4 regions of the Bacillus sp. TL12 genome follow, and region 1 is predicted to be linked to each of the others. Evidence: predicted binding sites of a transcription regulator. Region 1 holds the regulator's gene; each other region holds the start of a gene.
What was found. Region 1 encodes LexA, which represses DNA repair genes until DNA is damaged. Its sites were predicted from a motif close to CGAACATATGTTCG; they were not measured.
Positions count from the first base shown of each region.

Region 2: addB (helicase-exonuclease AddAB subunit AddB) is a predicted target of LexA. The motif match lies at 2,250-2,263, and genes of this name have one in related genera.
Region 3: LOK41_RS07975 (Y-family DNA polymerase) is a predicted target of LexA. The motif match lies at 6,330-6,343, and genes of this name have one in related genera.
Region 4: uvrB (excinuclease ABC subunit B) is a predicted target of LexA. The motif match lies at 3,394-3,407, and genes of this name have one in related genera.

Region 1 covers NZ_JAJJBY010000008.1:280-8,105, forward strand. The annotation lists gene LOK41_RS09640 (small acid-soluble spore protein H) at 17-196, opposite strand; gene LOK41_RS09645 (YmaF family protein) at 350-685, shown strand; gene LOK41_RS09650 (DUF2935 domain-containing protein) at 855-1,766, shown strand; gene LOK41_RS09655 (hypothetical protein) at 2,112-2,309, shown strand; gene LOK41_RS09660 (PadR family transcriptional regulator) at 2,513-2,824, shown strand; gene LOK41_RS09665 (DUF1700 domain-containing protein) at 2,829-3,371, shown strand; gene LOK41_RS09670 (DUF4097 family beta strand repeat-containing protein) at 3,377-4,177, shown strand; gene lexA (transcriptional repressor LexA) at 4,207-4,827, opposite strand; gene LOK41_RS09680 (YneB family resolvase-like protein) at 4,970-5,626, shown strand; gene LOK41_RS09685 (DUF896 domain-containing protein) at 5,672-5,911, shown strand; gene LOK41_RS09690 (bifunctional metallophosphatase/5'-nucleotidase) at 5,954-7,537, opposite strand; gene LOK41_RS09695 (hypothetical protein) at 7,714-7,826, shown strand, end outside.
Region 2 covers NZ_JAJJBY010000018.1:68,985-76,810, forward strand. The annotation lists gene addB (helicase-exonuclease AddAB subunit AddB) at 1-2,223, opposite strand, end outside; gene lepB (signal peptidase I) at 2,371-2,943, opposite strand; gene LOK41_RS17160 (TVP38/TMEM64 family protein) at 3,001-3,594, opposite strand; gene LOK41_RS17165 (competence protein ComK) at 3,972-4,559, opposite strand; gene LOK41_RS17170 (RNA-guided endonuclease InsQ/TnpB family protein) at 5,063-6,196, shown strand; gene LOK41_RS17175 (hypothetical protein) at 6,423-6,605, shown strand; gene cspA (RNA chaperone/antiterminator CspA) at 6,687-6,890, opposite strand; gene aceA (isocitrate lyase) at 7,188-7,826, opposite strand, start outside.
Region 3 covers NZ_JAJJBY010000006.1:95,048-102,873, forward strand. The annotation lists gene LOK41_RS07940 (2-oxoglutarate dehydrogenase E1 component) at 1-1,394, opposite strand, end outside; gene LOK41_RS07945 (hypothetical protein) at 1,844-2,029, shown strand; gene LOK41_RS07950 (helix-turn-helix transcriptional regulator) at 2,410-2,616, shown strand; gene LOK41_RS07955 (permease) at 2,636-3,013, shown strand; gene LOK41_RS07960 (DUF3976 domain-containing protein) at 3,055-3,240, shown strand; gene LOK41_RS07965 (3D domain-containing protein) at 3,565-4,569, shown strand; gene LOK41_RS07970 (response regulator aspartate phosphatase) at 4,802-5,896, shown strand; gene LOK41_RS28940 (hypothetical protein) at 5,893-6,027, shown strand; gene LOK41_RS07975 (Y-family DNA polymerase) at 6,387-7,652, shown strand; gene LOK41_RS07980 (YolD-like family protein) at 7,649-7,826, shown strand, end outside.
Region 4 covers NZ_JAJJBY010000023.1:58,219-66,044, reverse strand. The annotation lists partial or broken gene LOK41_RS19285 (MerR family transcriptional regulator) at 1-623, shown strand, start outside; gene LOK41_RS19280 (hypothetical protein) at 620-1,231, shown strand; gene bcaP (branched-chain amino acid transporter BcaP) at 1,250-2,659, opposite strand; gene LOK41_RS19270 (DUF4362 domain-containing protein) at 2,890-3,321, shown strand; gene uvrB (excinuclease ABC subunit B) at 3,480-5,456, shown strand; gene uvrA (excinuclease ABC subunit UvrA) at 5,462-7,826, shown strand, end outside.

The DNA.
Region 1 (7,826 bases):
TATTAGAATGTATTGTTTAATGTTCTATTAAATTGGATAAAGGAATTTCCTGCTCATTTTGCGGCTCGCTAAGGGGATAAATTCTAGCTGTTTCATTATTTTCATCCACATTTTGAATATAAATTGGAACTCCATTATAGGTTACATTAGCCATAATCGGTGAAGCTGCAATCTCTTGTGCCCGTTGTTTGTTCATTACGATGACCTCCTTTTGACTTATAGCAGTAATAATGTTTACTTTAAACTACTTAATTATTCTTAATACTCAATAGTAAGCAAATAGGTATTAATTTTGATTTCAAGCATATAAGTTTATAAATCCTATATTTATGGACAAGGAGTGAGTAGAATGAACAGGGTAGGGAAAGCTGATTTTGTTTCAGGGTTTGTACCTAATCATAATCATGGGTCAGTTGATTATACATCTGTCGATGCGGGCCATGTACATCAATGCTTAGATGTAACCTCTCCACCAATTCAAACGCAGGATGGGCATATACACTATACAGAAGGATATGTAGTATTTGAAGATGGACATACTCATTATTATAAGGCATACTCAGGGCCAGCTATTCCAGTTGGAGATGGAATGCATGTTCATTATTACGATTTTTATACAACAGAAGATAATGGACATAAGCATCGTATAAGAGGAGTAGATCAGCCTGCTCCAGGTAATAAATAGATAAAGGAAAGTTAACGTGTCAGCAGAATGTGAGCTTTTTCATTCTATATACTGTTTTTGAAAACAGTATATGTGGAATTTGAGTTGTTGTTTTTTGTTATAGTAAATATTACTAATTCATATACATAATATAGTATAAATGCTTTTAAGGGCATTAGGGGGGATTTTAATGACTAACGGGCAACAACAACCTATTCCTGGTCACTTTGTCATGGATACACAGCGGGCTATGTTGCTTCCGCCGGAATTGAAAGCTGCACCTTCTGAATCGTTAACAGAACAATTATTTATTGAAAGGTCCTTAACAGAAAATCGATTTTGGTTACGGATTATGAAGGAGCATGCGCTTTTTCTTGCTGACGGGTTTAATCGGAAAGATAAAAATCTAATTCAGCAAGCAGAACAGTTTTTTCAGCTTTTTGATCGACATTTACAAAAAGCATTCTCTATTCCTCAAACTGTTCAAGCAGTCAGGCAATTAAATGAAGAAAGTATTCAGCTCGTTTATGCGTTTCGAAATTATAAAAGAAACCTTTTAATTTTAATTATTAATTGTAAGGTAAGTGGTTTTAACTTTCCGTTATTAGTAGATCATATTGCACGAGAAGCGGAATATTTTATAAGAACACTTCAGAAATTTAATGAAGGAAAAATGGATCCAATTCAAGATGCGATAATTAGTGAAAATGTGTTTTGGCTCAGAATTATGATGGAGCACTCTCGTTTTATTGCCTCGTTGCTTGATCAATCAGAGCGGAATTTAGTTCATACTGCTTCAAAATTTGGTGATGATTTTGAAATTCTTCTTGGTCAAGCGAGGGATGTTGAATCTATGCTATATCAGAAACAACCAACGTATCCGATTATTGGAAAGATGAATAAAGATAGTGAAAATGCTACAGTTGAATTGAGGAATTTCAAAAAAGCTGGATTAGAGCTTATCCAAACATGTCAAATTAAAAGTGTAATTAATCCGTTATTAGCCGATCATGTTGTACGGGAAGCGGAGCATTTCTTATTTATGATTCATGTGTTGGAAGAAAGGTTGAAGCAAAAACAGGTGCAACAGTCGATGGGATAAGTGTTTTATTGCTATGAATAATATAGGGTGGAAAATGTATTGATCAGAGACTTCCTCTTAATAACATTAAATTTTTGTTATGAGAATACTAATATTTTAGCAAAAAAACGGTAAATCCCTAATGCGGGACGTATCGTTTTTTTGGTTGAATTTTTCTTTGTCTTGGTAGTCAAATTTCATCCATTTTAAATTATGAGAAACTATTATCTTTCTTTTCTATATGGGAATGATAGGATAAAAAGGATGGTGAAACATATGACAATTGATCGCATTTGTACGATTTGGACCAGCTAGTAACAATAAAGATGCTTTGACAGAATTAATAAACATAGGTTTATATTTGATGTGGAAATAAATTGTTATACGGACACTGTAGATCCTGATCGACAAATTATTCAATTTACAAGTGAAACATTAAAAAGTAATGTTTCAGAATCTGCATATCTGGGTGAAGAACGAGGAACATGCATGGCGATTATTCGAAAAGGTATGGATGGCAGTTATACATCTGCTGTTGTAGCGTTAGGGCATAATAATCCATAAAATAATTCATTTTACACGATTTTCCTTATGTAAAAATAAGAGGAGATCGTGTTTTTTATTATTAACGCAAATAATGATGGTGGTCATACAAGATTTCCATAAAATATCCAACAGTACCTTGCAATAAACAATAGTAAATGGTATATTATGGATAAGGTTAGTATCTTGCATTGAATAGTACTAATTGGAAAGGAGGATTATCTTTGAACGTCCAGTTTAAAAAAGGTGTGCTAGAACTATGTGTACTGGCACTTGTCAAACGAAAAGATTGCTACGGTTATGAGCTTGTTCAGCAAATCTCCAATAAATTTTTAATCTCAGAAGGGTCAGTATACCCGTTGTTACGTCGTTTAACAAAAGAGGGTTACTTTCAAACATATTTAAAAGAATCAACAGAAGGACCACCACGTAAATATTATCAATTAACAAATCAAGGAGAAGAGCAACTCCATTTACTTGTAACGGAGTGGCGTGATTTTGCTAAAGGAGTACAAGAAATTATTGAAGAGGTGTAATGAGATGAATAAAGAACAGTTTCTTCGAGAATTATCGGGACATCTTAGAAAGCTGCCAGAAGAAGAGAGAAAAGATATTTTATACGATTATGAAGAACATTTTCAGTTTGGATTAGAGGAAGGGAAGACAGAAGCAGAAATTATAAAAGGGCTTGGGTCACCAAAAGCTATCGCAAAGGAGATGTTGGCACTATATCGTTTTGATGAGATGAAAAAAGATCCGTCTGCTTCGAATATAACAAGAGCAGTGATGGCAGCGATTGGTCTTAGTTTATTAAACTTTATTATTGTGTTAGGTCCTCTAGTTGCAATCGTAAGTTTTATATTTTCCCTTTGGGTTGGAGGCGTGGTCTCAGTTGTGGCGCCGCTGCTAGTAGTGATTAAGATATTAACGGGTACATTCTTATGGCTTGATATATTTGTTTCTATTACATTTGTTGGAGTTGGACTATTGTTATGTATAGTTGCTTACTACTGTACAAAATGGTTTAAAAACTTTTGTGTAGGCTATGTCAATTGGAATCTCAAAATGATTAAAGGGGAATAGATGAGATGAAAAAGATATTGTTAGTAGCTGTCTCTTGTATCATCATTGGAGTTATTGGTATATCACAGACATATACAAAAGCAGTTGAGACGGCAGAACGTGGGGATAAAGAGAAGGTTATTAAAAATGAAGCAATCAAAAGTTTGGAAATTGATTTGGATGCTGGAGATGTTACGGTTCAAAAAGGAAATGATTCTTCTTTTTATATAAAACAATCAGGGAATATTGCAAAACAAAAAGTGAGTATTGATGAACAAGGGGATACGCTAAAGATTCAAGGTAAGGTAAAAAAAGGCCCTTCATTCGATTTTTCATTTTTATCTTTCGGGTTTAAAGCACCAGGGATAATAATCGTTGTTCCGGAACGTTCCTACCAAGATATAAAAGTAAGTTCTTCTGCGGGTGAGATAACAGTAAATGATATAAAAAGTGAACGTGTAGAAGCAACAACACTTGGTGGAGATGTAGAAATGGAGCGGGTGACAGCGAAGAAAGTAGAAGGGTCTTCAAAAGCAGGTGAAGTTAAAATGAAAAAAGTAAGTGGAAAAGTTGTAGCGAAAACAACAAGTGGAGATGTAGATATTGTAGATCATGATCCTAAATATGATTTAGAGGCAAGTTCAACTGCAGGAGAAGTTGATATTCGATTACTTCAGAAGCCTCAAGATGCGACTATAAGTGGGAAAACATTTGCAGGAGAAGTGGAGATTTTCAAAGAAGAAACGAAAAATGTAACATTAGGAAATGGTAGTGTAAAAATTAGCGGAAAAACATCTGCTGGAGACGTTACAATTGAATCGAATTAAAGAATAGACCAGTTTAACTGGTCTATTCTTTAATGTAAATCGCGGTATACACCGATTACTTTTCCGATAACAGAAACTTTATCTAAAAGGATCGGTTCTAAAGAAGAGTTTTCTGGTTGTAAGCGGAAATGATCTTTTTCTTTGTAAAAACGTTTTACAGTTGCTTCGTTATCTTCTGTTAAAGCAACGACGATTTCCCCATTGTATGCAGAATGTTGTTGACGAACAACAACTAAATCTCCATCCAGAATACCAGCTTCAATCATACTATCTCCAGAGATACGTAACATAAATACTTGATCTGCTCCAGCAACAACGCTTGCAGGAAGTGGAAAGTGTTCCTCGACACTTTCAACTGCTGTAATTGGTAAACCGGCTGTAACTTTTCCTACAATTGGGACTTGAACAACTGATTGTGTTTCTGTTTCGATTCTCACTTCTCCTAAAATTTCAATGGCTCTCGGTTTTGTTGGATCACGTCGAATATAACCTTTTTCTTCTAGACGTGATAAATGTCCGTGCACAGTAGAACTAGAAGCAAGGCCAACCGCTTGACCAATTTCACGTACGGAAGGTGGATAACCTTTTTCTTGTACTTTTAGTTTGATGAAGTCGAGAATGTCTTGCTGGCGTTTTGTTAACTTTTCCATGTTTTTTAACACCTCGTTTTCTTTCAATTTTCTTACTTATAAGTATAACATGCGAAAAAACATTCTACAAACATAAGTTCGAACAAAAAGACGATTTGTGATACACTAAAGGAAAAATCGAAATGAGAAAGAGGGTTTTAAAATGAATGCAATCATTTATGCCCGTGTAAGCACAACGAAAGAAGCGCAGGAAACATCATTATCACGCCAAAAAGATGAATTATTGCATTTAGCTGAGCGATATCAAATGAATGTTATAAAGGTGATTGAGGAGAAGGCAAGCGGTTATACGATTGAACGAGATGGTATATTAGAAGTGCTGGACATGATCCGAGATGAAGAAATTGATGTGCTTCTCATTCAAGATGAAACGCGGCTTGGAAGAGGGAATGCAAAGATTGCTTTAATGCACTGTTTACATAAAGAAGAGATCAAAGTGTATACACATACGCATAATGGGGAATTACAGCTTTCTGATTCGGATTCCATGGTTCTGGATATTATTGGTATAGTTGAAGAGTACCAGAGAAAGATTCATAATTTGAAGATAAAACGTGGAATGCAGAGAGCGGTAGAAAGAGGGTTTCGTCCAGAAAAAAACTTAAAAAACCGACATTTAAGTACAGGACGTGAAAAGAAAGAAGTGCCGATTGAAGAAATTGTACGTCTTCGTCGTAATGAATTAACATTTGAAGAAATTGCTGCAACGCTTCGTGGTTTTGGACACGATGTATCAAAAGCAACAGTACATCGCAGATACGTGGAATATACGAAGCAATTGCTTGATAAACAAGACTAACTATTGTATGATAATAATCAGTTTTAAGTAGAAAGGGGATTCGAGATGCTAAGTCACGAACTCATTGAACGCATTAATTTCTTAGCGAAAAAAGCAAAAGCTGAAGGATTAACTGAAGAAGAACAACGTGAGCGCCAATCGCTCCGTGAACAATATTTAAAAGGGTTTCGTCAAAATATGTTAAACGAATTAAAAGGCATTAAAGTCGTTAACGAAGAAGGTAAAGATGTTACACCGACGAAATTAAAAGCATTGAAAAAACAAGATAATACGAAGTTAAATTAAAAGATGGGCGTAGCCCATCTTTTTTGATTTTAATAGAATTGTTTATTTGATAACTTTCCAATTACGGTTGGTCGTCGCCTCAATTATTCCTCTTTCTAACATGTAATTCGCAATAAGTTCAGACATATCAATTGGTATATCTTTTATGATAGGCTTGTTTTGATACATAAAGTAATTCCCACCACCACTAGCGCGATAATTATTCATAACTACATCATATTCTTGATCTAGGTGAATGGGAGATCCGTTATATTGTAAGGAAACGACTCTTTCACCAACGGGTTTTGAAATGTTTAATATGTATGAAATTCCTTCCCACATATCGTAATTATAATGCTGTGGTTTTGGTGTAGTGTAAGCGGGATTTACAATAATATCTCCCTCGGTACTTAATGTGAAATATTCAGCAGATAGCTCAAGGGCTTCTTTTATATCTTTTCCTGTAATCCTTATGACCTTTAATGTATTTGGATAAATATAATTTGAAACAATATCTCTCATTGTAATATGTTTTGGAAAGCCAGAAGATTCATTATGAAATAGGCTTGTACAAGAGATATTGACTCCAGCTACTTCCATCTGCACTTTATTTATAAATTCGATAAAAGGATGGTCCTGTAAACGTGTTTGCATTGCATCATAAATCAACATATCTCCTATAATGGTACCGATAGGTTCGTCTAACCATTTTTGGGTTTGTTTTTCATAAGTAGATACGAGCGATAGGACTGTTCCATCTGCTGGGATGTCTTGGGCAGATAACAGTTCCGAATGGCAGTTCTTAATAATCCATCGATCTTTATTTTGTTGTAGTTTTACATGAACTTTCCCTAATGAATGACCGTTACATCCGGTTTGCAAAACTGTCACACCATTTACTTTTGTATTAGAAATATAGCGGTGTTGATGTCCAGTTAATAGGATATCGATTCCTTCTATTTCTTGACACATTACATATCCCTGATTTTCTCCTGTTAAAATTTCAGTCGGTTCTCCAGTTTGTAAGTCACGTTCAAAACCACCATGATATGCTACGATTAGTAAATGTGGTTGTTCCTGTTCACGAATGTAGGAAACCCATTTTTTTGTTGACTCTAGCGCATCTTCAAATAGTAAATCTTTAATATGGTGTGGCTGCTCCCAATTCGGGATGTAATGTGTTGTAGCTCCCAAGATAGCGATTTTTACATTAGGATGTATGTGTTTAATGATATAAGGTTTCCCAAAGTAAGGATCCTTTGTATGTTTATTTAAAATATTTGCGGATAGATAAGGCGTATTCGCATTTAATATAGCTTTGTTTAATACATCCATTCCATAGTCGAACTCGTGATTTCCGATAATGGCCGCATCATAACCAATGTAATTAGCGATAAGGGACATTGGGTTGTTTTTATGCTGCATATATTTAGCGTAGTAATACGTGAATGGAGTTCCTTGTATAAAATCGCCGTTATCGATCACAATTACATGTTCGTGCTGGTTACGCTCTTGTTTGATACGGGTTGCGAGTTTGGCTAATCCTATTTCTGCCGTTTCGTTATTTTGATAATGAATTGGATAAACCGTACCGTGTATATCGCTCGTTAGTAGAATGTTTATATTAACACTGTTGTTCTTATTCAATCTTATCAACCTTCTTTATTGTTAGCTTATGATAAATCATTACAAATAATCTAGATTTATTTTTGTTCATATTTATATGAGGGAAGTTTCAGGGAGGGCTAATACCCTATGAGGTGGTAGGGTGTTTCATTTTTATAAGAATTTGTTCTTATATAGTAATAAGAACTTGTTTTGTAGTGAACCCTCCAAAAATATATGAACCAGACCCTGAAATTATTAAAACGTACACAAATATAGATGAAATAAATAATTGGGTTACTATTCCAAAAGAAACGAAAGAAATTACGAT
Region 2 (7,826 bases), on a different contig from region 1:
CCCTTCAAAACCGTATCGTTTCCAGTTTTGAAGTTGCTGCGTTACGTACGACAACGTAACTTCTGGCGTTGCTACATACGAAATTTGATCCTGACGAGATAAATCATTCACATCATTCGTTATGAAGACTTCTTTGATAGAAGGGAACATTCTTTTTACTTTCTTAATAAAACTAGATGACAGTAACGTCTTTCCTTCTTCATCCGCAAGCGGACAAGAAATATATAATTTCTCAGATGCACGGGTTACTGTTTGATAAATAACAAATTGCTCTTCTAATAAAGTCTGCCTTGTTGTTGGTGCTAATTCTACACCAGCTGTAGCGAGAGATTCTCTTTCTTCATCTGATAACATCCCTTCATCTGAAGGGGCTGCTGGAATGATTCCTTCATTTGCACCAATTACAAAAGCAGCGCGAACATTCGATAACCTTGTTCGATCAATATTTGCAATCAGCACTTGATCTAAAGACGGCGGGATATTTGCAAATTGAAGCGCCTCAAGTCCAGTTGTCATTACATCGATAAACATTACACGAGACATCTTTTCCTCGCCTAGCATTTCTACAAATGTATCGAGAAGATTCATTACCTCTTCCCAAACTTGATCATGGTCACTTGCAAACAGGAAATTCCCTTCTTCTTCAGCACGCATACGCAAATCTTCTAGTTTTTTAGGAACATCTAATTCTTCTAAAAATAAATACACTGCTTCACACATTTGCATGACTGAACTTGCACGTTTGAAACGCTTCTGCAAACGAATAATCGGTGTCCTTACTACATCACGGAGACGGTTGATTTTCTCTTCCATTTCACGTTCACTATCTGTTTGTGTTCCTACGGCTCCATCTAACGAGCGATAACGACGATATGTCCACGGTTCATCTGCCGTCCATCTCTTTCCTTGTACGCCGTATGCTAAACAGTAATTTTCAAACTCATCCATTTCTTCGCGCATTGATTCTTTTCTTACATCTAACGGATATAATAGTTCCGTTTTTATGCAGCGGAATACTGCATCATAACGCCAATTTCCACTAATGACTTCTAGCGCAGAACGAATGCATTCAATAAGTGGATGATGTGACATCGGACGCTTTTCATCGATAAAGTGCGGAATATCGTAATCTGTAAACAATGTTTTCATTACATCATAATAGCTTTCTCCATTACGAAGAAGAACCGCAATATCTCTGTAGCGATACTCCTCTTCTGCAACAAGTCTGCGAATTTCCCGAGCTACACCTTCAACTTCCGCTCGTAAGTTTGCCGCTGTATATAATGTAATATCTGGTTCACTTTGAAACTTCTTAGAAGGACGAGATTCGAATTCAGCTTCTAAATGCGCTAGCGCCGGTGAATGAAAACGTGGTTGTTCTCTCATCAAAACCGTACTTTCCACGGCGACTTTCTCTTCACGTGCTAACTGTTTCACTTTTTCATACGTAAGGACTGTTTGATAAAACAAATCTAATTCACTTACTGGCTGTGATAACGTTTTTTCGTCTACTGTTAACGTAACTGTAATTCTTGCTCCGCAAGTCATGAGCTTTCTAATGATTTCTAATTCCCCAGGTGAAAAGGAATGAAATCCATCTATATAAATTTCTGCACCTTTTACATAGTCAGATTCTGGAAGCTTTTCTACAAGTAACTGCAGGTAATCTTCTGAATCTAAATATTTACCAATTAAAGCCCGTTCAAAATCATCATATAAAAGCTGAAGATCGTACATTTTATTTGCTAATAATTTTTGCTCATCACCATTTGAATGAGCATCTAACTGTTGCCACATCTCATATACATTCGATGGTGTGACATTGTAGCGTTTAAACTCAGCAATCATGCTTCCTAAATGTTCAAAAAAGCCATTTTGTTCTGCTGCTTTTTGAAACACATACAATCCTTCCTTACGGGATTCTACAATTTTACGCAGCAACATATGCACGCCTGCCTCATCAATATGAAGACGACTCGCGCCACCAACTTCTTGCAGAACCTTCCACGCTAACCTTGAAAAACTAAATACTTGCGCCCGAATAGAGCCGCTAACTTCTTCATTTCCTATTAATGCTTGCTGCGTTTGGAACGTCATTTGTTCCGGTACAAGATATAAAATTGTTTCGCCTCTTGGACGCTGCCGTAATTCTTCTTGTACTTCATGTAAACAAAACGTACTTTTTCCACTTCCAGCCCGTCCAATCACAAATCGAAGCGACATGTAATTCCCACCTTTCACTGACATAACGAACGTTAGTTTGATATCATCCTTGTATTATAACACAAAAAAACAGGAGCTAGCAGGCTCCTGCTTTTGGTCGTTATTTGCCGAATAGTCGATATCCTTTGTTGAATCTCCGATAAAATTTCATTTATGATTCCCCTTTGAAAAGTTCGTCTGCACTTCATTAATTGGCCAATAACGTAAATCCACTTTCCCGACAACAGTATCTGCTTTCACAAAGCCAAAGTGCCTGCTATCCCAACTGCCGAGACGATTATCACCAATTACAAAAATAGACCCCTTTGGAACAGTCTTTTCTCTCGTTAATTCTTCTAACGTAAAGTCTCCTGTCAACTGCCGTCCTTCCGCTTGCCTCTTATAGGTCTCCAAATAAGGCTCGTCCACAAATTGGCCGTTTATATACAACTTATCGTGCTTATATTCAATATGATCACCAGGTAAACCGATAATCCTCTTTACGTAATCCTCTTTCTTATTTGCATGAAACACGACAACATCAAATCGGTTCAACTCCCCAACTTGATAGCTAACCTTATTTACCACAAGCATATTTCCATCTTGAAGTGTCGGCATCATTGACTTCCCCTCTACAACATACGTTGAGAAGAAAAACGTTCGAAAGAAAACAGCTAATAGCACGCCTATAAGGATTGTCCTCATCCATTCTAGGCCTTCTTTTTTCAAAGCTCGCTTCATCTGCCTCTCCCCTCACCCTTTTCTATAATGGAGCCTTACTTACAGTGCAGACTAGTCTTAATGTAGTTCTAGCTTTACTTCAATCTTCTTACCGACATACCATAAAATAAAAATAACACCTATCACAATAATTGTTTTCACCGGCTTATAGATAAAAGAAGTTAAATCATGTCCAACATAACTTAAAATAAAAATCATGACTAACTTTCCAAGCGCTAGTGCTAACACAAATTGTCTTCTGCTAATACGTGATAAGCCAGCCACAACATTAATAAGTGCAGACGGCGTAAAAGGAAAACAAAATAAGATAAAAATAGGTGCGAACCCTTTCCGTTCAATCCATCCCATCGCTTTGCGCACTTTCGGATGCTTATTCACAAACGAGAAGAACCGGCTGCGTCCAAAACGGCGAATAACCGAAAATACAATTAATGCACCAAGCACTGACCCAAGCCATGAATACAAAAAACCAAACCATAACCCGAAGGCAACTGCATTCGCCATCACAAACACAATAAGTGGTAATGCAGGGATAATTGCCTCCACCATCGGCAGGCCAATACCAAGGAGCGGCCCAAATGCCCGATAACTTTCTACAAGTTGATTCATATTTTCCGCTGAAAAATACTCTTTGATTGTTTGAAAATCCATTCTACAATTTGCCCCTTTATCCCGCATTAACGAGCAGTAATACTCCACCTCAAAATTCGGTGAAAGCAAAGAAGGTAGGCGGGAGGTAAACTGCCCGTAAAAGCCCGATTGGTTCAACTAATAATCATTTGGGGGATAAAGCTCCCCCAATGATTAAAGTTTCACTTTATAATATCCTATCCCTATACTTTATCATTGCTTGTTAGAAAGAGGAAATGGTAGATACGACATATGGAGATGTATTTATTTATTTTCCATACTTTTATGTAGAAATCCTTTATTATTATTGTATGATAATCTATCAATATTTGACACGATTTTACATGTTGAGAAATATAAAAAAGGATGGTTGTCCCATCCTTTCTGCCTATCAGTCATTATTCCTTTATGTCCTCTTCTTTCACAAGATATGCTTTTTCATAAGCAGGCTTTAGTGTAGATTCATCTTCTTTATCGACCTGCTTAAACTGAAGTTTTCCTTGTTTATTTTTGCGATCCTCATACTCTGTTCGTAGTTTTGCGGTTCGGTTTTGCTGATTCTCAAAACTGCTTTTTGATATTTCTAATTTCACTGCGAGACCATTAATGAATCGAATAATTAAATTACCATCTGCTAGTTCTTTATTGTTTGCAATATGGAAGTGCGACAACCATGCACATTCCTTTCTAGAATAAGAATACGTAGGAAAAAAGTAAAGCTGATCTGTCGGGCTAATTGCAATGGGTGCCTTATGTGTAATACGTGTCAACTCTTTTGTACCGTCTTTTCTACCTAAGAAACTAGATCCGTGTTTGCGACAACTTCGTTCCACAATCTCAAGAGGCTTTTGAAACATGAAAAAACTGTCTTCTACTTCAACTACTCGCGTTACAATGCGTTTTTCCCCTAAAATAACTGGAAGTAAGGCCATAGTTCTCTTGTTTACGACATAATTTTCGACATAGCGTTCTGCTTGTTCACCCATCCTACACTCTCTCCTTCATTATTTTTCTTACCATTCATAACAGCAGCTGCATGGATAATTGTACCACTCTAAAAATAAAATTGTTCTTTTTTTCAAATATTTTATATTTTCTTATAAAACTTTAAAATTTCATTATATTTCTTCATATAAATATCTGCATAAAATCCACTTATTCTCTTAACTTAAAAAGATGAACTTCTCTAGAAAAATACAATCTTCCCTTTTTGAAATATTTGTAACATATTATTATAAGTGATAACAAAAACAGCTACTAAAAAACTATGATTTATAAAGTGAAACTTTAACGGTACTCCAACAGAAGTCCTCTTCCTCAAGCACGTGCAGGACATAGTCCAGTGGTAGGGAGAGGATGAATGTTGGTCGTGCACAGCACGAAGTTTCTATTTCCTTTTTATGTAACTTCATGTATACTAGTAATAGAAACGAGAACGTACATTCTGATTTTGGAAATCTGAACACTATAACGAAAAAGGAGGAGGGTGATGACAATGTTGCTAAGCCAAAAATATGAAATTTTTCCAACGAAAGAACAAAGAGAAACGTTAGACCGTTGGCTACAATATTGTCGTCAAACCTATAATTCTGCTCTTTTAGATAAACAAAGAAAATATAAGGAAAACAAAGAATTGTATACACGTTCTGACATGCAAAAGCAACAAACGATAGACAAGAAGAAGTATCCTTTTCTCAAAGAAGTGCCATCACAGCCCTTGCAAGAAGTATTTTTACGACTCAAAAAGGCCTATGATGGCTTTTTTCGTGGAGATGCTAACTATCCAAAATTGAAAAAGTATAAAGACTATAATAGTCTCACTTTCCCTCAGTTTGGATTCAAACCGAATAGGAAACATCGTTTAGCGATGTCGTTTGCAGAGAACGGAAAATTATATAACAAGGGATTAGGAGAAATAAAGATTCATCTTCATCGACCAATAGAAGGAACGATCAAACAATTGATTCTGAAACGCCAAGCTAAGAGATGGTACGCTATTTTTAGTGTCGAAAGACAAGCTGTATCTCCTTCTATCGATAGAGAAAATGCAGTTGGTATAGATGTAGGACTCCATGCATACGCTGTTCTTTCTAATGAAACGGTATTTGAAAATCCAAGATTTCTTTTGCAAAAAGAAAAACAATTGAAAAAAGCACAACGTAACCTTTCTAAGAAAAATAAAGGCTCTGCTAACTATAGAAAACAAGTAGAAAGGATCCGGAATCTTCACGAAAAGGTGGCGAATCAAAGAAAAGATTTTTTACACAAATTAAGTTATCATCTCACGCAAATGTATTCGGTGATTTGTATAGAAAATCTTGATATCCGAAATATGGTTCGGAACCGAAACGTGTCAAAGTCAATTTCCGATGCGGGGTGGGGGATTTTTCGTAAGCTGTTGATGTATAAGTGTGAAAAATTTGGAGGCTTACTTGTGAAAGTAGACCCAGCATATACATCACAAGATTGTTCGAGCTGTGGGCATCGTGTGAAGAAATCACTATCGATTCGGACACATATTTGCACAAAGTGTGGAACGGTATTAGACAGGGATCATAATGCGAGCCGAAACATTTTGCAAAAAGGGTTAGAGCAATTATTTGTAAGAACGACTGAGGATTGAAACTGTAGGGCAAGGTTGTGTCCAAACAGTATAAAAGACGCCTGTGGAGAGTATGTAAGACTACTTGGATTCCCAAATAGCAACGCTCTAGGAAACAGGAAGCCCCTTCTTCAAACAACTCGTAAGAGTGTTAAGGAGGGGTCATTCACTAAATGAATGTTTTCTTCATTCCCAACCTCACTTCTTTGCTATAATTAAGGAGAAATTCGATAGACGGAGGTCCATTATGGAAGAAAAACATGATCAGCCAATGATTAAGATGGAAAATAGCAGTATCGTTATCGTAAAAAATTCGGCTAGTATTATTATCGGTTTATTTTGTCTTTTATTATTCTTTGCGAAGCCATTTCGTAAAACGAAATGTCCTAAGTGTAGTAAGAAGGGGAAAAAGAGCAGGGTGAAAGAATAGTTCATCTATGTTTATATAGTTTATAAATTAATAATAAAAAAGGATGGCATAAGCCATCCTTTTTCATCACGTACTATAAGATTATAGTTTGATAACGTTTTTAGCTTGAGGTCCACGGTTGCCATCTTCGATTTCGAAGCTAACTTTTTGGCCTTCTTCTAGAGATTTGAAACCTTCAGTTTCGATTGCAGAGAAGTGTACGAATACATCGTTTCCGCCTGGAACTTCGATGAAACCAAAGCCTTTTTCGTTGTTAAACCATTTTACTTGTCCTGTTACTGCCATGATTATTTCCTCCTAAGAAAATACATATTTTTTAGTCTTCATACATAAAAAAAGAATCCACACATTACCAAATACGAAAAATAAAACAGGTCTCACATACTTTTTCTCGTTCGTTTTCAGCACTTGATAATATATGGATTGCTTGATTTAGTTATTCAACTGAGATAATCATAGCATACTTAAAATAGAATGTACAATATTTTTTGAAAATATTTATTTCTAAATTTTTATAAAACTATCAATTGATTTCTTATATAAAAAACAACAGGTGCCCTTAAAGGACACCTGCTCCCTCACTTATTTCCTAAACTGTGCCTCTTCCGTAGACCCTTTCAATGCCGTTGTAGAAGATGTTCCGCCTGTAATCACTTGTGCTACTTCATCAAAGTAACCCGTTCCAACTTCGCGTTGATGGCGCGTTGCAGAATAGCCATACTCTTCTGCTGCAAATTCTGCTTGTTGCAGTTCAGAATATGCTGCCATTCCGCGCTCTTTATAGCCACGTGCAAGTTCAAACATGCCGTAGTTTAAGGAATGGAATCCTGCTAGTGTTACGAACTGGAATTTATATCCGTATGAAGCAATTTCTTTTTGGAAGGTTGCAATTGTTTTTTCATCTAGTTTTTGTTTCCAGTTAAAAGATGGTGAACAGTTATACGCTAATAATTTACCTGGATATTTCTCATGAATTGCTTCCGCGAAACGCTTCGCATCTTCTAAATTCGGTTCAGATGTTTCACACCAAACAAGGTCTGCATATGGCGCATATGCTAAACCGCGCGCAATCGCTTGATCAAGCCCTGCATTTGTCCGATAAAAACCTTCTGGCGTTCTCTCTCCTGTAATAAATTCTTGATCAACCGGATCAATATCACTCGTAATTAAATCAGCTGCATCCGCATCTGTTCTCGCTACAATAATTGTTGGAGTCCCCAT
Region 3 (7,826 bases), on a different contig from region 1:
GGGTCATCCATTTCGTTATGTCCGTAACGACGGTAACCGATTAAATCGATTAAGAAGTCTTTTTTGAACAGCATACGATATTGAATTGCCAAATCAGCAGCTGCAAGACAAGCTTCAGGATCGTCAGCATTTACATGGACGATTGGAATATCGAAACCTTTTGCAAGGTCACTTGAATATTTTGTAGAACGAGAATCATAGCTATCTGTTGTAAAGCCAACTGAGTTATTTGCAATAATGTGAATCGTTCCACCTGTTTGGTATGCATTTAGTCTGCTTAAGTTTAAAGTCTCAGATACGATACCTTGACCAGGGAATGCAGCGTCACCGTGAACTAAAATTACGAATGATTTCGAAACATCTTGTTCAGGATAACCAGCTTTTTTACGATTTTCTTGAGCTGCACGTGCATAACCTTCAACAACTGGATTAACAAACTCAAGGTGACTCGGGTTATTTGCTAATGTAACGCGTGTGCTAGCTTCTTCAGAGCCAACGACTTGTTCTCTACCTAAATGGTATTTCACATCGCCAGTCCAGCCAGCATTACGAGTTACACCTTCTATTGTTGCATGTTTAAATTCAGCAAACATGTGACTATATGGTTTTTCTAATACATGAGCGAGTACGCTAAGACGGCCGCGGTGAGCCATACCGATCATAACGTCATTTACGCCGCCCTTAGCACCTTCAGAAATAATTTCATCAAGTACAGGTACAAGCATATCAACGCCTTCAATAGAGAAACGTTTTTGACCTACAAATGTTTTATGCAAAAATTGCTCGAAACCTTCAACCGCTGTTAAACGTTTTAAAAGAGCAGTTCGTTTTTTATTTGGTAGTGGTTGACGCAAGGAATTTGATTCCACCATTTGATGCAACCACGCACGTTCTTCACGATCTTGTATATGAGAAAATTCATAGGCTAAAGATTTAGTATAAACATCTTTTAATCTATTAATTACATCAAGAGCTGTGTGAATATCATTTGGGGCATCTGGCCATACTGTTTTTGCTGGAATCGCTTTCAAATCTTCATCGTTCAAGTCCCGCATTGCTTCATGAATAAGGGATTGTCCATCAGTAGGATCTTCCATCGGATTAATATGAGCCGATAGGTGTCCGAACGAACGGATACTTTCTACAACTTGCACCACTTTAAGAATTTTTTCAATGTTTCCTGTACCTTGAGGAGAAAAATTTGTTTCTTTGTTGTCCCCTGTTACGACATCAGCTTGGAATGAAGGAGCTCCAAAAGTTTCAAAAAGCTCTTGTAATTCCGGATCAACAGAACCTTCATTAGTCACGTAACGATCATACTGTTCAATAACATAGCCAAGGTTCGGACCATGGAATTTGGCCCAAGGGTTTGTCGCTGTATTCTTCCTCGTCATTTGTTTAAACCTCCCAATGCATATATTCCTTTTTTCATGTGAAAAGGATGCATTTCACTCTTTTCATAATTGATGAATCAGTAATGAATGTAAATGTTATCTTTACTCTTATGTTATTACAATAATTTACATAATACCAAACATTATTACTTATCCGTTTTGTAAAAAAACATTCACAATTACTTATCACCTAAGTTAATCTTTCATGTTATAAAGTAACTTTAGGAAAAAAATAGGTGATTTCATTTGATACATCCATCATTGGGAAAGATTATCCCGATGAAAGTCTAAAAGTAATTGTTAGAATTTTCCGCCGAAAATCCCTTTGGATTATGTATATTAAAATAATAAGCGCTTTCAAGAATATTATACAACAATATAACAGAATATAGTATAAAAAATAAAAAATTATGAATTTATCGTAAACTTTATTTCAATAGTGTTAAATATTGAAAGAAAAAAAGAAAAATTTGCTTATAAGTGATGATTATGATTTGAAAATGGCTTATAAATCGTTAGTTTTTGCAAATATAGCAGAAAATTGCTTAAAAACGGTAGCTCATGTCATGCAAATAGGAAGAGAATTTGTATATGTAAAAATACAAAATGCATATAGCTATACTAATTTTTCCTAATTAGAGAAGGATTAATATAACGAAATTTTTCGGTGTAAATGGAAAAGAAATAAAACCGTTTTTTTAGATGGAAGAGAGAATTTGTTCATACGTTTAGAGCCTTTTTCTGTCCCGTGCCAAGCAAAAACAAAGAGAAGGGGACAGGAATAAGGAAGAAACATAATATTTTGTTTGTATTCATTCGTTATACTTTACCACTTTGGTTATAAAAATAGTCATTATAAGGAGGAGGAGGGCGGGCGTTCCAGTAGATACGGAATCTAACTGTGGAGTATAGTGCAAAAAATTTACTCATATAAACTGCACCTTATGTAAAGGGAACTTGACGTAAAGGTCCCTTTACCTTTATGCTGTATGTAAGTAAGGGGGGAGAAATTTCCTTGGAAAATAAAATGGTAGAATACCGAAAGAAATTTGGATTCTCTCAAGAGAAGTTAGCTGAAAAGCTTGGAGTATCTAGGCAAACCATTATTTCAATTGAAAAAGGAAAATATGATCCATCGCTTCCTTTAGCATTTGAAATTGCGAAAACATTTCAGACAACAATTGAGAATGTATTTCTTTATGAGGGGAAAGAAGAGGAATGATAGAAAAGGGGGAATAGTAATGAATTATTCACAGAAGTACTTTATGATTATTGGTATGCTCTTTTTAATTATGAGTGGATTCATGGTATTAGCAGGGGTTATGACACATTCTGCGCCGCCCACTCCGACTTATACATTAGTATCGATGATGATTATGTGCTTTTGCTTAAGCTATTTACATCCGCAATTTAAAGAAAAAGATGAGCGAATGAAGTTGATTCGTCAAAAAGGAATGTTTTATTCTTTCTTTGCATTATTGATATATTTCATTGTTTTTTCATTTGGACTACATTTAGAAATCATTATATTGACCGCTGGAGAACTACTTAATATTTTAGCTGCATTAACAATTAGTACAGTTTTTATTTCGTTTGTTGTTTTATCTAAAAGATATTAAGTGGAAAATAATAAATAGGTCTTATATAGGAAGGAGAAAAAATGCAACTTCTTTATACGTTTGGTATCAGCATTATTTTAGTTCTATTCATGTATTTCTTCGTTCGTAAAGATATTACGAAAGATAATACACTCACAAAGAGAGGTTTTTATAAATTAATTGGGTGTTTAGCAGTGATGTTTATAGGGATTGTTGTGATGATTGTTTTGGTGATTCAGAAATTCTAGAGATGGTGTAGAGCGGAATAGGCATTGACATTGAACTAGAGTTTTAAGGTTTATAGAAAAGGGTAGATTGACTTGTAAAAGTTAATCTATCCTTTTCTACATTTCTTATAGGTGACTGATATTGTGCAGTTGTCCTTTTGTTGTTTCAAATTACATACAAAAATAGATTAATTCCAGTATGCACTAAGTTTGAAATTGGATTTCATTCTATTTAATTTTTATTACAATTATGTTACTACTCTTATTCTTATCTTAGAAACAATTATACTTATACATAGTACATATGTTTAGTCAATGATAAAATTTAGGAAAAGGAAGGAATTTATGAGAAAACAAATTATAGCACTCACTTTAGCTGCGGCTCTAGGACTCGGTTTCCAACCGAATAGTAGTTTAGCAGAAACATCAAATACTATAACACAAGCGGCTCCTCAGCAAAATGGATGGAAATCACAAAATGGGAAATGGTTTTATTATCAAAATGGTAGTAAAAAAACAGGATGGATTACGGTAAATAATCAATGGTACTACCTAGATGGAGCAGCTGGCGGAGCGATGAAGACGGGCTGGTTGAAGTACGGAGGTAGTTGGTATTACTTAGATGGAGCAGCCGGTGGAGCAATGAAGACGGGCTGGTTGAAGTACGGGGGTAGTTGGTATTACTTAGATGGAGCAGCCGGCGGAGCAATGAAGACGGGCTGGTTACAAACAGGAGGTAGCTGGTACTACTTAGATGAAGCAGCCGGCGGAGCAATGAAGACAGGCTGGTTAAACAAATGGGGCTTTTGGTACTACTTAGATGGAGCAGCCGGCGGAGCAATGAAGACAGGCTGGTTACAAACAGGGGGTAGCTGGTACTACTTAGATGAAGCGGCCGGCGGAGCAATGAAGACAGGCTGGTTAAACAAATGGGGCTTTTGGTACTACTTAGATGCAGCAACTGGCGGAACAATGAAAACAGGTTGGAATAAGATTGATGCAAAAATGAATTATTTCAAAGATGGTGGACAATGGGTAAATACACGTGAGCTAACGGTTAGATCAACAGCATACTCAAACGATCCAGCAGAAAATGGTGTGAAACCTGGTCAACATGTTTATACGAGCATGGGCGATGATTTAACAGCCAATCCACATTTAAAAGTGATTGCTGTGGATCCTAAAGTTATTCCACTTGGATCAAATGTATATGTAGAAGGGTATGGTCCAGCTGGAGCTAGGGATACTGGTGGAGCTATTAAAGGAAATAAAATAGATGTATTCATTCCTTCCAAGCAGGATGTTTGGAACTGGGGAGTTAGAACAGTAAAGGTATATGTATTACCTTAAAACTGATTGTAGTTTATGTACATATTGCTATGTTGATAGTTTTTTAGTAGAAAGAGCTTCTTTAAGTATAGACTTGGAGAAGCTCTTTTGTTTTATGTAAATACAATTATTTTATTTTCTCTAAAAGCAGAATATTCTTGAGAAATAAATATATATACTTTTTGTTTATTAGAATTTTGTTATTGTTTATTATAGGGAGTTTTTATAGAAAAAAGAAGAGGGAGGGTTATTTATGAACGTTCAAACAAAGGGGAACGAACAAATTACACTATTATTAAATCAATGGTATTTAGAGATTCGCTCTAGACATTTAGAAAAGGCTACCGAATTAGAAAAGGAAGTAGATACAAAAGTTAACGAGATGAAAGAAAACCGAGAGCTATTCCAACGTTATTTACTTCTGAAGTTTCGATATGATTTTTTGATGGATAACTTGGGGGTATCTAAAGATAGTTTTGATGAAATTGATTCTTTAGGTGTACCGACAAATCAGTCACTAGCTTACTATTATCATTTTTTTAAAGCGATTCATTCTGATGCAATTGGTGAATATACGTTAGCAAAAGAGCATTATGAGAAAGCAGAAGGTCTCTTGAAGTATATTTCTGATGAACTTGAACATGCTGAGTTTTATTATAAACTAGGGTATTCTTATTACGATACTTATCAAGCTATACTAGCTATGAGGTATTTAAATAAAGCGAAAGATATGTTTTTAAAACATGCTGGTTGTGAAACAAATATAGCTTTTTGCAATAATCTTTTAGGATTAGCTTGTACGCATTTGAGAGAGTATGAGTTAGCTGAAGAGTATTTCACCTCTGCGATGGATAAGTTTCAGAAAATAGGTGAAGAACACTTTATTCTGATGGTTCGTCAAAATCTAGGTTTAATGTATGCAAGTCAAGATCTTTCTCCGTTAGCTATTCGTTATTTATCTGAAGTGAATAATAAAATGCCGAATAATCACAAAGCGCTTATTATTGAAGCAAAAGAACATTTTAAACTAGGTCACATCGAAATTGCATTAGAACTTATCGAAAAAGGATTAGAAATATGCACACAATTAAAAAATGTTGAATATCAATATCGCTTTATAATTCTAAAATCTATGGTTCAAAAAGTTACTGCTCAAGAGTTGGAAAACGTAATTTTAGCAGGAATGGACTATTTCAAAAGAGAAAATTTATGGGAGTATGTTCAAGAATATACTGAAGTAGTAGCTGTTCAGTATCACAAGGAGGGGAATTTCGAACAAGCAAGTAAGTATTTTTATTTAAGTTTTGAAGCTAAAAAAGAAGTTCATAGGAAGGAGGCGTTAAAATGAAGAAGGTAATACTTAGCTTAATGGGAATTGTAACAATTTTTACTTTAACACTTGGAGTACATACTTCAGTAGATAAAAAGCAAACTATTACTCTAGTAAAAAGCATGGCAGATGGAAATGGTGGTGGTTGATTTTTTTTAAGAAATCAACAGGAGCAAGGAGAAATCCTTGCTTTATTTTTTTGTACAGAAATATGAAGTAATGTAGCGGAGAATATTTAGGAAAGAAAATGATAAAACCTTTTCTCTATTAATCTTGAACGTGAAAAAAGCTGCTTCTGATTCATTTGAGTAGCAGATTGGAAGTAGGCTTTTTGTAACTCGTGATGCCTTACTTTGAGCAACTCAGTTTTAGATTATACGAATAGTTTCATCATTTCATGTAGTATTGGGAATTCTTTTTAACCAATATTTTCTTGAAAAACCCTTCTAAAAGAACGTAAGTTCGTGTATAATAAGAACAAACGTTCTGTATTTTAGGGGTGATTATCTTGTACGAATATTCTCTTTTGCCTAATCGAATCATATTATGCGTCGACTTACAAAGCTTTTACGCATCAGTCAGTTGTATCAAAAGAGGACTAGATCCAAGATATACAAAACTTGCCGTAGTGGGTGATGTAAATCGAAGTGGGGAGATAGTGCTAGCAGCCACACCTCCGTTAAAAGCATTGGGCGTTAAGAAAATGGCTCGATTATACGAAATACCTAAACGACCAGATATACTTATCGTTAACCCAATCATGCATACATATATGAAATGTTCGAATTACATAACGGAATTAGCGCTACAATACGTGGCACCAAAAGATTTTCACCAGTATTCAATAGACGAATTTTTCATGGACATGACGGCTAGTATTCATTTGTTTGCGAATAGTCCGTACGAATTCGCACTAAATTTTAAGCGAGAAGTCTACGACCGTACGCGTATTATATGCACAATCGGCATTGGTCCCAATTTATTAATGAGTAAGGTTGCAATGGATAGTGAGGCGAAGCGGAACCAAACTGGGATTACACAATGGACGTACGACGATATACCCGAGAAGTTATGGAGTATACGGCCGCTCAGTAAATTTTGGGGTATATCGTACAAAACAGAAGCGAAGTTAAACCGAAAAGGAATTTATACAATCGGTGATTTAGCGAACTATCCACTGAAATATTTAAAACAAAACTTCGGGGTACTTGGAGAAGAATTACACTTACATAGTAACGGTATAGATTTCAGTCGTATATCGGAAAAACATATCCAGGCGGAAACATCTATCGCTAAGAGTCAGATATTATTGCGTGATTATATGATAGATGAGATTCCGATCATTTTGCTCGAGCATACAGAAGAAGTGTGCTATCGATTACGCATGCAAAAGAAACTCGCTAGAACAATCCACCTTTCAATAGGCAGCAGTAAAGGGTACGGTGGTGGCTTTAGAAAAACGTACACGTTCAGCCGGCCGACCAATTTAACGATGGATGTGTATCAAGTTTGTACATATTATTTACACACACTATACACTGGTGAGCCAATTCGAACGGTTAGCATATCACTAACGAATCTAGTAGCAGAAGGTGAAGAACAGATCTCGTTATTTGATAACGTAATACAACGAGAAAAAGAAATGCGACTCACGCAGGTCATGGATGAAATCAGAACACGTTTCGGAAAAAATAGCATTTTACGAGGCGTTTCCTACACAGAAAATGCAACTGCGAGATATAGAAACACACTACTAGGGGGACACAAATCATGAATAACGCAAATATGCCAAATGGAAGAGGGATGGTAAAATGGCAGCCGTTTGCAAGTATGCCAGAACAATTTATTGGTATACGAGAAATCATTAAAGAGAATGCAAAAGTGTCACGACCGATCGTAACGCAAGACGCCAAGGAGCGAATTGAGAATCGTCTACTCACTTCGTTAT
Region 4 (7,826 bases), on a different contig from region 1:
TCATTCGGTTGCAGCAAATTTTGTTTCTAAAAGAAATGGGTTTCTCGTTAAAAGAGATTATGAATATGCTAATGACAGATGAATTAAGTTTGAAAGAATCGTTGGAAAAACAGCTTACATTTGTGCAAGAAGAGCAGAAAAAATTTAACCGAATGGAAAAGATTTTGCAGGCGGTCGTTTATTCGGCAGAACTTGAAGGAGAACTGGATTGGAAAATCATGTTTGAGTTGATTCAACTTTCAAAGCAGTCTCCGCGTATACGCGAAATGTTTCAAAAAAAGATATTTTCAGAGGGAGAACAAAAATTGCTTGGCAATTTGCCGAATATGAGTGAGGAAGATGAAAATGTTCGAGAATGGGTGGATGTATTTTAGCAATTACGTAGCTTTATGAAAGAAGGAAAAGCTGCATCTCATGATGAAGTACAAGAGGCTACAAAAAGGCTAATAGAGAAATGTATGGAGATGGCAAATGGCGATGAAGCATTTCTAGATAAATTGTGGGAAGTAAGAAAATCAAAAGAAGATTCACAGAAGATGAATATGTATCCAATTGAAGAAGAGCTTTTAGCGTATATGGATGAGGCTTTTCGCATATATGATGAGAGGGAGCGTGGGAAATGAGCATACTTGCAGAATATCGTTGGTATTTTTTAATCGGTGCAGAAATTGTATTTTGGGTATCAGTTATCGGGTTCTTTTTACTACGTTACGGGTTTAGATTACAGAAAGCGAGTTTCGTTGCTGGAATTGTATTACTCTTCAATGAAGTCTTTATTTTAGCTTTAGGCGCTATTGATTATTATGAAACGGGTAAGTTTTCTAACTTTCAAATTATTACTTTAGTAATATTATTATATGCGCTCTTTTATGGAAAAAAAGATTTAAAGAAATTGGATATACGTGTGCAAAAACTTGTTGCGAAATGGCGGAATGAGCCCATTCCTAATATAGAAGCTCCATTAGAATTAACGGGCTGGGCTTATACGAAGCAAGAAATCGGACAATGGAGCCTACATCTCATTTTATTTACTGTTGTTCATATTGTATTTTTCTTCATGTATGGGCTCGTGCCGATTGAACAGTGGGGAGATTGGCTTGAAAAGGGCATTGTTTTAAATGAGGCAGCAGGTCGTGTGAGCCAAGTGTGGGGCATTGTGTTTTTAGTTGATACAGTAATTACATTTTCATATCTCATTTTTCCTAAAAAAGAAAAAAAGCTGTCGTCCTAATTGGACAACAGCTTTTTTCTATGCAACGTCTTCTGTTTTTTCTTTTCGAAGAGTACTATTTTTGTAACCATAGCTGAAATAGACAACAAGTCCAATTACAAGCCATACGGCAAAGCCAATCCATGTTGTTGCTGGTAGTTGCAATGCAAGGTATCCACAGAATAGAACAGCTAAAGCGGGAATCCATGGTACCAATGGCACTTTAAAAGCACGCGGTAGTTCTGGTTGTTTTTTGCGTAAGATGATTACCCCAATTGATACAACTATGAATGCGAATAATGTACCGATATTTGTTAATTCTGCTAGTTTATTTAAAGGAACAAAACCAGCAAAGAAAGCAACCATAGTTGCAGTGACCCAACTATTGATAACAGGTGTTTTTGTTTTTTTATTTACGCGAGAGAGTGCTTTTGGTAGTAAACCATCGCGGCTGATTGCGTAAAATAAACGTGTTTGTCCATAGAGCATAACGAGTAATACAGTTGTAATTCCAGTAATTGCTCCTAAAGAAATGAAACCAGCAACCCAATCTTGTTGAATGTATTGTAGTGCAAAGGCAACAGGGTTTTTTACACCTAACTGGTCGTATGGAACGATTCCAGTTAATATTAATGAAACGACAATATATAAAATAGTACAGATTGTTAAAGAAGCAATAATGCCGATTGGCATGTTACGCTGTGGATTCTTTACTTCCTCAGCGGCTGTTGATACAGCATCAAATCCAATATAAGCAAAGAATACAGTTGCTGCTCCAGCTGTTACGCCAGAGAAGCCAAATGGCATAAATGGTGTCCAGTTTTCAGGCTTTACATAGAAAGCACCAACGCCGATAAATAGAAGGATGACAAAGAGTTTTATAGCTACCATAATGGCATTGAAACGAGCTGATTTTTTCGCACCTTTTGTTAATAATAATGTCATTAGAAAAATGATACAGATTGCCGGTAAGTCTACGTATGTTCCAGCCTCGGGATTATAAGCGCTTGTTAGAGCGGTAGGTAATGTAATACCGAAACCACTTAATAATCCTTGGAAATATCCTGACCAACCCGACGCAACAGCTGAGGAAGCTAACCCGTATTCCAGGATTAAATCCCAACCTAAAATCCAAGCGATTAATTCTCCAAATGTTGCGTAGCTATAAGTGTACGCACTACCTGAAACCGGTACAGTTGAAGCGAATTCAGAATAGCATAGTGCCGCAAATATACAGGCTAAACCGGATAAAATAAATGATATAATAAGTGCTGGTCCTGCATGCTCTGCCGCGACAACGCCGGTAAGAACGAAAATGCCGGTTCCGACAATAGCGCCGACCCCTAACATAGTAAGGTCAAATGCGCCGAGTTCTTTCTTTAAAGACGCCCCTTTTTGTTCGGACTGTGCTAGTAATGCTGAAATGGATTTTTTTCGAAATAGATTCATATAGTTTCCTCATCTCCTTTTTGTTTAAAAATTCTGAAAAATAACTTCATTTTGTCGTATAATGTCGAATCCTTGTAGTTTGTATTCTAATGTGAAAAAACAACTTTGTAAATAATTATTTTTTAGAAAATTCTACCTTTTCTTATTTATGAGTATATATGCATTTTTCTTCCAACTGATTTCGTGTTGAATAATAGTATAAAGCCAAAACGAGCTGGAGAGGATTGAATATGAGAAAAGGAATTACTTCATTGTGTTTTCTATTTTGTATTAGCAGTTTGGTAGCATGTTCACACCCTGACAGTAAAATCGATGAGAATCATGATGTGATTGCAAAAGGGCATAAAGTTTCTAATTTACATAAATTCGAGAAGTTCGTCGTCAATGTTGAAAAAGATGTAACAGATAAAATAAGGATTGTGAATTATACAGATGAGGGAGATCCAATCTTTCAAACACTAGAATACGATGGGGAAGAAATTATCTATACGTCAGATAGTTCTCAGGATAAATTTGCTGGTAAAGATAAAGGTGTTTACTCTGATACTTGTAAAAAGATAACAAAAGATGTTTTTGAAGAAGACATAAGGTATAGGTTAATAGAGTGCACTAATAAGGCTGGGCGTAATGGGTACGATTTGTTACCAGTTCCCGTAAAATAAATTTGGATGGAAGAAGGAAGGGGCTTATAGAAGGATCCTTCCTTTTTCTATTTATATTGTCGAAAACTTTACCGAATATCTGTTCGTTTTCTTGGTTTTTTTATGGGCATTCGTGGTAAAATGGGAATACAGATTTTTTACGAGGAGGTCGGTTTTGTTTGGAACATCAATTTGAGATTGTCTCAGAATATTCCCCGCAAGGTGATCAGCCGAGGGCGATAAAGCAGCTGGTCGCGGGGATTAATAATGGTAAGAAACATCAAGTATTGCTTGGAGCGACAGGAACGGGTAAGACATTTACGATTTCGAATGTGATTAAAGAAGTGAAGAAGCCAACACTTGTAATGGCTCATAATAAAACGTTAGCGGGACAGTTATATAGTGAGCTCAAGGATTTCTTTCCGAACAATGCGGTTGAGTATTTTGTGAGTTACTACGATTATTATCAACCGGAAGCGTATGTACCACAAACCGATACGTTTATTGAGAAAGATGCACAAATTAATGATGAGATTGATAAATTGCGCCACTCCGCAACATCAGCTTTATTTGAACGTGATGATGTCATTATTGTGGCAAGTGTTTCTTGTATTTATGGTTTAGGTTCACCAGAAGAATATCGTGAACTTGTCGTTTCTTTGCGCGTTGGTATGGAGAAGGACCGTAATCAGTTGCTTCGTGAACTTGTTGATGTGCAGTATGGCCGTAATGACATTGATTTCCAGCGTGGGACATTTCGTGTACGCGGGGATGTAGTTGAGATTTTCCCAGCATCACTTGATGAACATTGCATTCGGATTGAGTTTTTTGGAGATGAGATTGATCGAATCCGTGAAGTGAATGCCTTAACAGGTGAAGTATTAGCAGAACGTGAACATGTAGCAATCTTCCCGGCATCTCACTTCGTTACACGTGAAGAAAAAATGAAAGTTGCCATTGAAAATATCGAAAAAGAATTAGAAGAACGTTTAAAAGAATTAAATGATAACGGTAAGTTGTTAGAAGCACAGCGGATCGAACAGCGAACTCGTTACGATTTAGAAATGATGCGTGAGATGGGCTTTTGTTCAGGGATTGAGAACTACTCCCGTCATTTGACGCTTCGTCCAGCGGGTTCAACGCCTTATACATTAATAGATTACTTCCCTGATGATTTCTTAATTGTTATGGATGAGTCACATGTAACAGTGCCCCAAGTAAGAGCTATGTATAACGGGGATCAGGCACGTAAACAAGTGCTTGTTGACCATGGGTTCCGTCTGCCATCAGCGATGGATAACAGACCGCTTATGTTTGAAGAGTTTGAAGAGAAAACGAATCAAGTTGTGTATGTATCAGCAACGCCGGGTCCATACGAACTAGAGCATGTACCGGAAGTTGTGGAGCAAATTATCCGTCCAACGGGGCTTTTAGATCCGCAAATTGATGTAAGGCCAATTGAAGGACAAATTGATGATTTATTAGGAGAAATACAAGACCGAATTGCGAAAAATGAGCGCGTATTAATTACGACATTAACAAAGAAAATGTCAGAGGATTTAACAGATTACTTAAAAGATGTGGGGATTAAAGTAAACTATCTGCATTCTGAAATTAAAACGCTAGAGCGGATTGAAATTATTCGTGATCTTCGTCTTGGTAAGTTTGATGTGCTTGTCGGTATTAACTTATTACGAGAAGGACTCGATATTCCGGAAGTGTCACTCGTAGCGATTTTAGATGCGGATAAAGAAGGTTTCTTACGTTCAGAGCGATCTTTGATTCAAACAATTGGTCGTGCAGCGCGTAATGAAAACGGTCATGTAATCATGTACGCAGATCGGATCACGAAATCGATGAATATTGCAATGGAAGAGACGAAACGCCGTCGTCAAAAGCAAGAAGCTTACAATGAGGAACATGGTATTACGCCGAAAACAATTCAAAAAGAAGTGCGTGACGTAATTCGTGCAACAACAGCCGCAGAAGAAACAGAAGTATATGAAACAACGCCGGCTAAGAAAATGACGAAGAAAGAACGGGAAAAAACAATCGCGAAGATGGAAGCAGAAATGAAGGAAGCGGCAAAAGCACTAGATTTCGAGCGTGCAGCTGAGCTGAGAGATTTACTGCTAGAATTAAAAGCGGAAGGGTGAAAAGAGTGAGCAAAGATTTTATCGTTGTAAAAGGTGCGAGAGCGCATAACTTAAAAAATATTGATGTAACCATTCCGAGAAATCAGCTCGTTGTTGTGACAGGTTTGTCTGGTTCAGGGAAATCATCATTAGCATTTGATACGATTTATGCAGAAGGGCAGCGCAGGTACGTGGAGTCTTTATCCGCGTATGCGCGCCAGTTCTTAGGGCAAATGGATAAACCGGATGTGGATACAATTGAAGGTTTATCTCCTGCCATTTCAATCGATCAAAAAACGACGAGTCGTAACCCGCGTTCAACGGTTGGAACCGTGACGGAGATTTATGACTATTTACGTCTATTATTTGCACGTATTGGGACGCCAATCTGTCCGAATCATGGGATTGAAATTACATCACAAACGGTAGAACAGATGGTAGACCGTGTTTTGGAATACCCAGAGCGTACAAAATTACAAGTGTTAGCGCCGATTGTGTCAGGACGTAAAGGTGCACACGTGAAAGTATTAGAAGATATAAAGAAACAGGGTTATGTTCGTGTTCGTGTTGATGGAGAAATGCTTGATGTTTCTGAAGAGATTACATTAGATAAAAACAAGAAGCATTCGATTGAAGTTGTAATTGACCGTATCGTTATAAAAGAAGGAATTGCGAGCCGCCTTGCCGACTCCCTTGAGAGCGCACTCAAGCTTGGCGGAGGTCGTGTATTAATTGATGTGATTGGAGAAGAGGAGCTTTTATTTAGTGAGCATCACGCTTGTCCGCATTGCGGTTTCTCGATCGGGGAGTTAGAGCCTCGTATGTTCTCTTTCAATAGTCCATTTGGAGCTTGTCCGTCTTGTGATGGGCTCGGTTCGAAATTAGAAGTAGATCTAGAACTTGTGATTCCAAACTGGGATTTATCTTTAAATGGTCATGCGATTGCTCCTTGGGAACCGACTAGTTCGCAATATTATCCGCAATTATTACAATCGGTATGTAATCATTACGGCATTGATATGGATATGCCCGTAAAGGATATACCGAAAGATTTATTTGATAAAGTGTTGTACGGAAGCGGAGAAGAGAAGGTTTATTTCCGTTATGTGAATGACTTTGGTCAAGTGAAAGAAAGCGAGATTTTATTTGAAGGAGTTATTCCAAATATTGAGCGTCGTTACCGTGAAACGAGTTCGGATTATATTCGTGAGCAAATGGAGAAATATATGGCCGAGCAGGCGTGTCCGAAATGTAAGGGAGGCCGCTTAAAGCCAGAAAGCTTAGCTGTTTTTGTTGACGGGAAAACGATTGCGGATGTAACAAAGTATTCTGTTCAAGAAGTGTATGATTTCTTCGATGCCATTGAACTAACAGAAAAACAGGAAAAGATTGCTCGTTTAATTTTACGTGAAATTAAAGAGCGGGTAAGTTTCTTAATTAACGTAGGACTTGATTATTTAACATTAAGCCGTGCAGCGGGAACATTATCAGGCGGTGAAGCACAGCGTATTCGTCTGGCAACACAAATTGGTTCTCGTTTAACGGGTGTATTATATATTCTTGACGAACCTTCTATCGGCTTACACCAGCGTGATAATGACCGTCTAATCCGTACATTGCAGGAAATGCGCGATTTAGGAAATACACTAATCGTTGTTGAGCATGATGAAGATACAATGATGGCTGCCGATTACTTACTTGATATCGGTCCTGGTGCAGGGATTCATGGTGGGCAAGTTGTATCAGCTGGATCACCAGATGAAGTGATGAATGATGATGATTCATTAACAGGACAATATTTAAGCGGTAAGAAGTTTATTCCGGTTCCACTTGAAAGACGTAAAGGGGACGGACGAAAAGTTGAGATTATTGGTGCAAAAGAAAATAACTTAAAAAATGCGAAAATGTCATTCCCGCTTGGTACATTTGTAGCAGTAACAGGTGTATCTGGTTCTGGAAAAAGTACGATGATCAATGAAGTTTTATATAAATCGTTAGCGCAGAAATTATATAAAGCAAAAAGTAAGCCAGGCGCACATAAGGACATTAAAGGCCTTGAACATTTAGATAAAGTTATTGATATTGATCAATCACCAATTGGACGAACACCACGTTCAAACCCTGCAACATATACAGGTGTGTTTGATGATATTCGCGATGTGTTTGCACAAACGAATGAAGCGAAGGTACGTGGATATCAAAAAGGCCGCTTTAGCTTTAACGTAAAAGGCGGACGTTGTGAAGCATGTCGTGGTGATGGCATTATAAAAATTGAAATGCACTTTTTACCAGATGTATATGTTCCATGTGAAGTATGTCATGGAAAACGTTATAATCGTGAAACGTTAGAAGTGAAATATAAAGATAAGAACATTTCTGAAGTACTAGGAA